4 regions of the Methylomusa anaerophila genome follow, and region 1 is predicted to be linked to each of the others. Evidence: riboswitches for the same ligand, from Rfam matches in the RefSeq annotation. Region 1 holds a riboswitch; each other region holds the start of a gene.

Region 1 (2,200 bases):
CTGTAGATCTCTTGGTTTCCGGTTAATTTGCCGAATATTATGGTGGCTACGTCAACCACACTAATATCGGCCCGGCCAAAAGTCACCGACGCGATCGCCAAACCGAGAGCAGCCAACGTCAATACCAGACCGATGGTCAGTGCCTGCCTTTGTTTCCTGACAATCTCCTGCGCCAGGATATTTGCTTTTTCATTCATGCCAGGGCATGCTTACTTACTTTTGAGCGTTTGGTCAGTATAGTTGACAGGTAATTCACTTTTTGATCGTTTACGGCTCCAGAGAGGTCGTGAAAGATTTCTTCGCCCTCAAGACCGCATTTGGATACCATAACAGCATTTTCGGTCATGCCATGCTTATTCAGCTTATCAACAATCTGGGCGAAATTTTTGTACACCTTCATCAGCACCACATTGTCGGACACTTGCAAAACCTGTTCCAAGCGTTCTTCGTCGATAGTGGCGGGAATAATGCTGAGTATGTCGCCGCCTTCCGCTAAAGGCACACCTAACCGGTTGCCAATGGCGCAGAAGGAGTTGACACCAGGAATGTTCACGATTTCGTGGCCGCAGTCTTCAAGCAGCCGAAAAACATACATATAAGTGCTGTACAGCATGGGATCGCCCAAGGTCAGAAATATTACCTTCTTCCCGGCTTCCAACAGTCCTAGAATAGTATTCTTGTTATTCACCCAGGCCTCCGAAAGGGCCTGAGCATTGTAATTCATCGGAAAAACCAGTTCCAGTATCTGTGTATTTTCCTGAATGTACGGCTTTGCGATGGTAAAAGCAGTGCTCTCGTCTTTTTTCTCCGTGCGGGGCGCAATGATAACATCCGCCGCTTTGATTGCGTTGATGGCCTTAAGTGTTAATAACTCCGGATCACCGGGACCAACGCCTACGCCGTAAAAAATACCTGCCATATGATTTTTGCCTACCTTTCAATAAAATCGAACTATTCACCCATAAGACGGGAACTGCTTATAAACCGTCATTTGCGTCGTTACTCCTGCGGTCCTCACTCCGACCGTTCTGGCCTAGTTAGCCTTTCCTTAAGTAGTCTGTGCGGACCACCAGTACGCCTCCGTGAGGTCCCCGCACAAACTACTATGCTAAACTAACAAAATCAGAATCGTCGTCGTGCCTAGTCGGTCTGACTATGTTTACTCAGCAGCACATGAGTTACCATTCACAATATGTTTTATGGTATGCAACGGTATCTAACGATTTCTAAGCAGTTCGTGGCATTACACAACCTGAGTAATTATAAATAAAAAATCCCTGTCTCACCGGTAAACCCAGCCATGACAGAGATCAGCGTGCGAAATTCACATGCGAATCCCCTCCCCATCGCTCGTGGGTAATATCGGTGATTGTCAAACAGGCAGTTCTTCTGACTTAGGCTCATTGCCGTCCTGCGCCTTCCCAAGGTAATTACCTTCAGTGGCCTGTTGCAGTCGGCTCCCCATCACAGCGGCGGGACCGTGCCGGTTTTTTTTACCGGCTTCCCTATTAAGCCCAAACGGGCACCTGTTCCATATTGTGTTGTCTTTTATTTTATGGCAAAGCCAACGAAAAGTCAAGAATAACCGTATGTATTATCCTTTACACGTGTATCCCCGTGAGTTGCGGGGAGAATAAGCTGCTCCCCAAGCGTTGAAGCCGTTTCTGAGTTTCGCAATAGCGGATTCAAGGTAAAGAATTTGCTGCATATTGTCGATCATATCCGCCCATTCCGCCGCTGACAATTCGGTTCGTGATTTTCCTTCCGTTAGAATCGCCCGCATGGAATCCACACTTTCCAAAGACTGCGACATTACTTGCCGGAGTTTATTTACCGCCGCCAACAAATCCCTGCCCTGTCCATTGTAATCACCTTCATCACCTTCATGAATCATCGCCGGTTTTTCCGCCGTATCGCTATTATAACACATTAGCATGACCTCATTTCTTTTTGCCAATATTATAGCTGGAAAATAACAACAAGTCAATTACTACCAGTTAACTATCCAAAATAATTTTACCTTCAGTTAACAGGATTTTAACGATTTTGCGGCCAACAACAAAACAGGTGATGCAATGACATTCGGTGAAATAGTAAAAATATCCAGAGAAAATAAAAGACTAAGCCAAGAAGATGTATCCAAAGCCATTGAAAAAAAGTATGGTGTCCGCTTGTCCACCTCTTATCTTAGTATGATCGA
Region 2 (2,200 bases), 860 kb from region 1:
CCCTGGTTATGACGAAGAGCGACTGCAAATCAATCAACGCCTCAATCACGGCTGCCCCGTTGTTCATATAATACGTTTTTATAACCTGGCTGTTATCCTGCGAGCCTGTATCCGGATCGCACTGGTCGCTGCTGAACACCGGCAGCGCATTACACCCTTGCGCCGCCAGCTCGCTGACAATGGCATCAATGACCTCCATGTTCCGGCTTATCCAGGCGTGGCGGTAAAACAGCACGCCTACCGTCGGCCGGTCCGGGCGGTAACCGGGACAATTCATCCGGTAATCGGCCGCACTCTCATAAATGCGGTCACTGCCGGGATAATAAACTCCCTGCCAGGGGACATTCACCGGTTCCGGTACGGCTATATCGGCTCCCAGAACCGCTTTTTGGATATAGCGGACGGCATTCCGGGTGTTTTCCCGGCCGCCGTAAGTTAAATACCGCTGCACGGTCAGCGCGATTTCCGGTTTGACCGTATTGTAAACGGCAATACCCGGATCATAGCCAAAAGCCACTGCCGGCTTTTCCCGTACGATGGCAAGAACTTCAGCCGATATTTTTTCCCATACCTTGTCGGCAGGCGGCGACAAGAGCAGAACATCCGCCTGTTCCTTCAGATACCGGAAAAAATCCCCCTGAAAATCCGGATTCTCCAGATCCCAGGTACCGCACATTTTCAACTCCAGGCCGGGGATTTCCCCCGCAGCCTCCAGCAATGCCGGCATGTAACCCGTTAATACAATGGCTCCGATTTTCATGCACACATCCTCCCCGTTTTATAAAAATATAAAGTATACGCTAAACAGTCAAAGGCCGCCGCCACTGAAACTAAATGGTGGCAGTCACATTCTCTCAATCGCTTAGTTAGAAAATATATTCCATGCCGACGCGAATATTTCTGCCGGGAGCACTCCACCATTGTTCAACCGGAGTTGAGCTCCAGTTATAACGCGCGTTAGAGTGCTCCGCGTAGAATTTGTCAAAGATATTATTCACTTTCACAAAGGCTTTAATGGCTTTGCCGGCCTGATAGTTCAGACCAATATCCCATACCCAGTAGGTGGTGGCCGGAAAGAAACTGGCTGCCGCATCCGGTGTTTGCGGACCAAAGACGGAAAACGCGAATACAGAAACCATTGCTACGACCATTTTTTCCCTGAATAATCTTTTTTTCATAAGAAAAAAAATTCCCCCATTTAATTAAAATAGACAAAAACCTTTCTCTAACGCACGAGAAAGGTTTTTAGTATTACAAATATGCTAACCCTGCCAACGCTTGCCTGGCAAAGTTAACCTTGTTAATACCTCACTTACCATCCCATCGCTCGTAGGATTCTTGGTAAATAGAAAATAGGCAGTTCTCCTGGCTTTGGTTCATCGCTTCTCCACGCCTTCCCAGGAATATTTCCCAGTGACGTTTTGTGGACTTGCTCCCCATTACAGTGGCGGGACCGCATCGGCGCTGCACCGATTTCCCTATTAAGCCTTGCGGCACCTATTTCTCAAGACTATTCAATTAAAAACCAAAAGCAATCAGCATAATAAATCCTGCTTAATCAATAGGGTAAACTATATACCGGTCATATTGTCAAGCCATTTTTTACCTTTCTTTATTCTTTATTCACCTGACACGGAAATATGGCAATCAGCCGGCTGGGCAAAATCTTTGCCATAGGCTGCCAGCGCAATTTCCTGGATTCCGAAAACAATATCCTGGGAAACATTATACATATAGCCTTCTCGCGGCATATACAGCCTTTTCTCTTTAATTGCGGTTAAGGTTTGCAAAGAAGGATCCTCCAAAAATTCTCTGTAAAAGGATTCCACATCATAAGTTCCATGATCATTATACATGGGCAGGATCAAAATGTCGGGATTTATTGCTATCAGCCGCTCCTTGGCCAACACCTGTCCATTCTTGATCCCGGCTGCCCCCGCTCCGTTGATAACGCCCGCATAGCCGCACATGTCATCAAAAGGACTGCCAATGCCGCCGTAAGAAGTCATTAGGGAAATCAAAACAACCGTTTTCCTTTTTTCCAAGGGAATTTTGTCAACTTTATTCTTAATTTCCCGTAGTTTTTCATCCATTTGGGCAATGATTTGGCTGCCTTTATTTTCTTCCCCGATGGCCTTGGCCAGCAGCCGGACCGTTTCCCGAACCTCCGCCACGCTCCGCGGCCCTTTACAGACAACAA
Region 3 (2,200 bases), 1.3 Mb from region 1:
GGATGCCGGCAAACATTCCAAATTAGGTGAACTGATCGGCCGCACCGTAAAGCAGGCAGTCAAAGAAGCCTTGTTCCGGCAAACCGGATTATCACCCCAAAAACAGCATAGCGTGCTTAGGCGCATGAACCGGTTCGGCCTGACGGAAGAAACACTGTATCAGGAATATTTGCAAAAAAATGGCTATCTAGAAAAACAACGGTTTTTAGACTGCTTGCAACAGTTGGACAAGGACCCCCGGTTGGTGACATATACATCCCTGTATGTTCATTTACTGGATCAGTTTAACTGGCAATTGTTGTCCGGCGACGAAACCGTGGCCGCCGGTAATGAGTTGCTGCTGCTGTCTGCCGGTAAATTCGGTGTTTTGCCGCGGGCAATCGCCGCCGAGGCGAAACTGGAAAACTGTATTCAGGCATGGTCCGGCCTGGTTGTCGATATATTAAGAGCAAAACTGGCCGGTTCTCAAGGGGACTGAGGAGTGCTATTGACTATATGACCACTATATGGAGTAATATATAAAAAGATAATTTTAATGAGGTGAGAATAATGATGAATGAAAAGAAACATCCTGAACATCCTGAATTTCAACTTCCCGATGATCCACATGCGAAGCACCGTTATGAAAGTGCAATGAAACACGTTCAATTTGCGAAAGAAGCAGGGAAATCTTCAGAAAAAATTCATGAGATTTTTCGAAAAGTAATGAATTTTGACACTAAAGACATTGAAAAAATTCCTCAGGATGAAGCACACAAAAAATACCGTTCTGCCGTAATTCATGCCCAGAAAGCAATCGAAAACGGCAAATCTTCCGAAGAAGCTCATGAAATATTTGCGAATATTGTCTCTGGAAAGACTGAAGGACAGTGTCATCATTGCAAATAGCTTATTATTAACATGTTTACTTAAACTGCATAGTGAAAAAAGTTAGGTGTCTGAAAGGACTTAATAGGGAAGTCCGGTGCAATGCCGGCGCGGTCCCGCCACTGTAACGGGGAGCAAGCTTAAGATATGCCACTGAGATCTGCCATCTTGGGAAGGTTTAGGTAAGCCATGATCCGGAGCCAGGAGAACTGCCTAACTGATAATCACCGTTGTACCCACGAGCGATGGGGAGGGGGATTACCGTGAAAGATCTCTTGACTTAGAAGGGCTCTGTGTCAAGGATTTATTCATGCTGAATTTAACTCTCCTGGTCTTATGACCAGGAGTTTTCATTTGGTATGATACTGTACATAACTATATTTTAAGGAGGCGCATTATGGAATATATCATGGATCCTGGTTTGATTGAAACCCGCAGTATGGAAATTATAGGTTCCTATTTGGATGAACTGGGACTGGAACTTTCACCGGCGGCTGTTAAGGTGTATTCCCGTATTATTCATGCGGCAGGTGATCCTGATTACGCCAAACACATCAGGATTCATCCTGACGCAATCACCGCCGGGTGTGCTGCTTTGGCAGCAGGACGGGATATTTATTGTGATGTGGAAATGGTCCGTACAGGAATTAATAAGCGGCTTTCATCCTATGGCGGTAAGGTGTACTGTTTAATTGGCAGCGAAGAAACCGCTCGGCTTGCCAAAAGCGTCATTACCCGGGCGATGTCCGCCGCCATTAGGCAGTTTGGCGGGCAATTAGACGGTGTTATTGTTGCCATTGGCAATGCGCCGGCCGCGTTGTTTGAACTTTCAACCCTAATGGAACGAACCGGTATCCGGCCGGCGCTGGTAATCGGCGTGCCTGCCGGCTTTGTCGGGGCGGCAGAATCAAAAGCTTTGCTGCACGCAGCTTCGCCTGTGCCTTATATTACTGTTTTAGGTAACAAGGGAGGCAGCCCTATTGCCGTAGCAGCCTTGGACGCCCTTTGGTACATGACAGAAACAGTATCCAATAATGTTATATAGGAGAAAACGCATGATGAATGACGCTTGGGCGAGGGACTCAAGGTGCTGGTTGTGCAATTCATAAAGGGCAATCGGAAGAATATTATGAACAGTATAAAAAATAAAAACTGTATAAAAAATCCATCATTCTGGCGCTGGCTTTGGGGACGAGCGTCACTGTAAGCGTGTTCTCGGTGTGGCCCAGGCAGCGTAGCCGCAGTTGTTCAGCCAGGAATACAAGAAGGTTATTGAGACTTGATATTATACTTTGAAAGGGAGATAAAAATGGCGTTTAGAACCAAGATTATT
Region 4 (2,200 bases), 1.7 Mb from region 1:
CGGATTATTATACTCAATTTGATTTGGAGGAGTGGTCTAATCATAACTACGGCAGGGAATTTACGGATTTCTTACAGCGAAGATATGAACCTGTTGACATCCTTTTTCGCTTAGCCCAAAATTCTTCCATTGTATTGTTGCATGGCGGCGGCTTTCACGGGCCGACCTGGTCCGTCAGAGTATCACTGGCCAACCTGGATGATGATGCCTATGCCAAGATCGGGCATGAATTGCGCAAGGTATTGGAACAATACGTAGTCGAATGGAAGGAATCAGAGGTTAGTTTGTAAGAAGTCACGGTGCCAGGCGGTGTTTCCTCCACGCAAATAGTCCATAAACTCGCAAGCTGCCGGCAACAATAAAAAGTAGTCATCAATTCAGCGGCTAAACCGGGAGATGTCCTGGTTCTGACTAAGCCTTTAGGCATCGGGATCATCACTACCGCTATTAAGCGCGGCGCCGTGTCTCAGGAGACGATCGACCAGGCGGTTGAAGTTATGGGCACCTTAAACAAGACTGCCGCCGAGGTGATGGTAGAAGTGGGAGTCAAAAACCTGGAATTTCTGCAGAACAGGCCCGGGTCCCGGTAGCGGCCGTTATCGGTGAGATGGTTGCAGACCCAACTCACCATATTCAAATAACTCCTTAAAAAAGTGTTGACAAAGACGCCGGCAGTATATTCGTACAGCCTGACTATGGGCCGGGGGATTATAACCAGTAAATATTTGCAATAGTAACAAATCTTATTATCAAAGTATTGACAAGCAGCTGATTGTCTTATAAACTGAATTATAAGAGTTCACTAACTTCATATACATGAGACAGGTGCCCAATGGGCTTAATAGGGAAGTCCGGTTAAAAGCCGGTGCGGTCCCGCCACTGTAATGGGGAGCAAGCTTAAGATATGCCACTGAGACGTAAGTCTTGGGAAGGTTTAAGTAAGCCATGATCCAGAGTCAGGAGAACTGCCTGTCTGACAATCACCATTATTTACCCACGAGGTATGGGGAGGGGATTACGGCATAAAGCTGCTGTTTTTCTTCCCGGAGCACCTGGTGTTCCGGGATTTTTGCTTAAAGCCGGCTTTATACGCTGATCACTCCTGGCCTATGGGTCCAGGATTTTTTATTAGCTTTGCGCTGTTATCTTTTCTCCCGCAGCAAGCCGGGATTTTTCTCTGTTTGATTCCGTTCTCCCTTCTCTTTGAGAATATTAATTATAATTCTGTTGCGCGTATAGCGCACAGGTCCTTTGACGGACCTTTCCCTTTTACAATTATTCCATATTCATATATATCTTTGTTGGGAGGTGAAACCGGACTGGCTTAATTCTTTTGCTTTACCATACAAAACAAAAAAGGAGACTAAAATCATGAAAACTAAGCTGTTCAGTGCAATTTTATTGATCACCCTTACGACGTTTGGACTTTTTGGCCTGATGAGTTCCGTTCAGGCGGCGCCACAGCCGACTAAAAAAGCAATTTTAGTTGTAAGTTTCGGTACTACTTTCCCGGAAACCAGAAAACTGACGATTGAAGCAGTGGAAAAGAAAATTCAGCAAGCATTTCCGGACTACGAAGTCCGGCGGGCTTTTACCTCCCGCATTATTATCAAAACGCTCGCGGAACGGGATGGTATCAAAGTTGAAAACGAGAAACAGGCGCTGGACCGGTTGCAGGCTGAAGGTTACAAGGAAGTCATAGTGCAGCCGCTGCATATTTCCCCAGGGGAAGAGTTTGACATGGTCAAGGAAGCAGTGCAAACATACCAAAAGGCAAAAGCTTTTGATAATATAGTTTTGGGCAGGCCCATTTTGTACTATCTGGGGCAGGGAGATAAACCGGATGATTATATGAAGGCCTTCCAAGCCGTCAAAACTCAATTTCCGCAATTAAAAAATCAGGAAGCGGTAGTGCTCATGGGTCATGGCGGAGTTCATCCCGGCAGTGCCGCTTATGCCGCGCTGCAATATAAACTCAGTCAGGCAGGCGTAAACAATGTTTTTGTGTATACGGTTGAAGGATGCCCGGCGTTAGAAGATATAATTGGACAGTTGAAAGCCAACAAAATTAAAAAAGTCACCCTGATGCCGCTTATGCTGGTTGCCGGGGATCATGCCACCAATGATATGGCCGGCGATGAAAAAGATTCGGCGAAAAGCATACTGACCGCTGCCGGATTTAAAGTTGAGGCATATGTTC

Evidence for each region. A riboswitch is a leader RNA that binds a small molecule or an ion and turns the genes downstream of it on or off. The one in region 1 is predicted to bind cobalamin.
Region 2: another riboswitch for cobalamin. It lies ahead of MAMMFC1_RS12400 (TonB-dependent receptor); the one in region 1 lies ahead of cobI (precorrin-2 C(20)-methyltransferase).
Region 3: another riboswitch for cobalamin. It lies ahead of MAMMFC1_RS14080 (precorrin-8X methylmutase); the one in region 1 lies ahead of cobI (precorrin-2 C(20)-methyltransferase).
Region 4: another riboswitch for cobalamin. It lies ahead of MAMMFC1_RS00525 (sirohydrochlorin cobaltochelatase); the one in region 1 lies ahead of cobI (precorrin-2 C(20)-methyltransferase).

What each region holds. Positions count from the first base shown of each region.
Region 1 covers NZ_AP018449.1:1,877,968-1,880,167, reverse strand. Annotated here, with positions in the region: gene MAMMFC1_RS08245 (FecCD family ABC transporter permease) at 1-197, opposite strand, end outside; gene cobI (precorrin-2 C(20)-methyltransferase) at 194-919, opposite strand; cobalamin riboswitch at 1,363-1,545, opposite strand; gene MAMMFC1_RS08235 (hypothetical protein) at 1,595-1,930, opposite strand; gene MAMMFC1_RS08230 (helix-turn-helix domain-containing protein) at 2,076-2,200, shown strand, end outside.
Region 2 covers NZ_AP018449.1:2,735,171-2,737,370, reverse strand. Annotated here, with positions in the region: gene MAMMFC1_RS22690 (cobaltochelatase subunit CobN) at 1-760, opposite strand, end outside; gene MAMMFC1_RS12400 (TonB-dependent receptor) at 867-1,178, opposite strand; cobalamin riboswitch at 1,339-1,516, opposite strand; gene MAMMFC1_RS12395 (ABC transporter substrate-binding protein) at 1,620-2,200, opposite strand, start outside.
Region 3 covers NZ_AP018449.1:3,143,779-3,145,978, forward strand. Annotated here, with positions in the region: gene MAMMFC1_RS14070 (adenosylcobinamide amidohydrolase) at 1-478, shown strand, start outside; gene MAMMFC1_RS14075 (hypothetical protein) at 550-888, shown strand; cobalamin riboswitch at 916-1,098, shown strand; gene MAMMFC1_RS14080 (precorrin-8X methylmutase) at 1,265-1,912, shown strand; gene MAMMFC1_RS14085 (TonB-dependent receptor plug domain-containing protein) at 2,177-2,200, shown strand, end outside.
Region 4 covers NZ_AP018449.1:149,732-151,931, reverse strand. Annotated here, with positions in the region: gene aspD (aspartate 4-decarboxylase) at 1-290, shown strand, start outside; partial or broken gene MAMMFC1_RS22545 (selenide, water dikinase SelD) at 363-548, shown strand; cobalamin riboswitch at 807-987, shown strand; gene MAMMFC1_RS00525 (sirohydrochlorin cobaltochelatase) at 1,372-2,200, shown strand, end outside.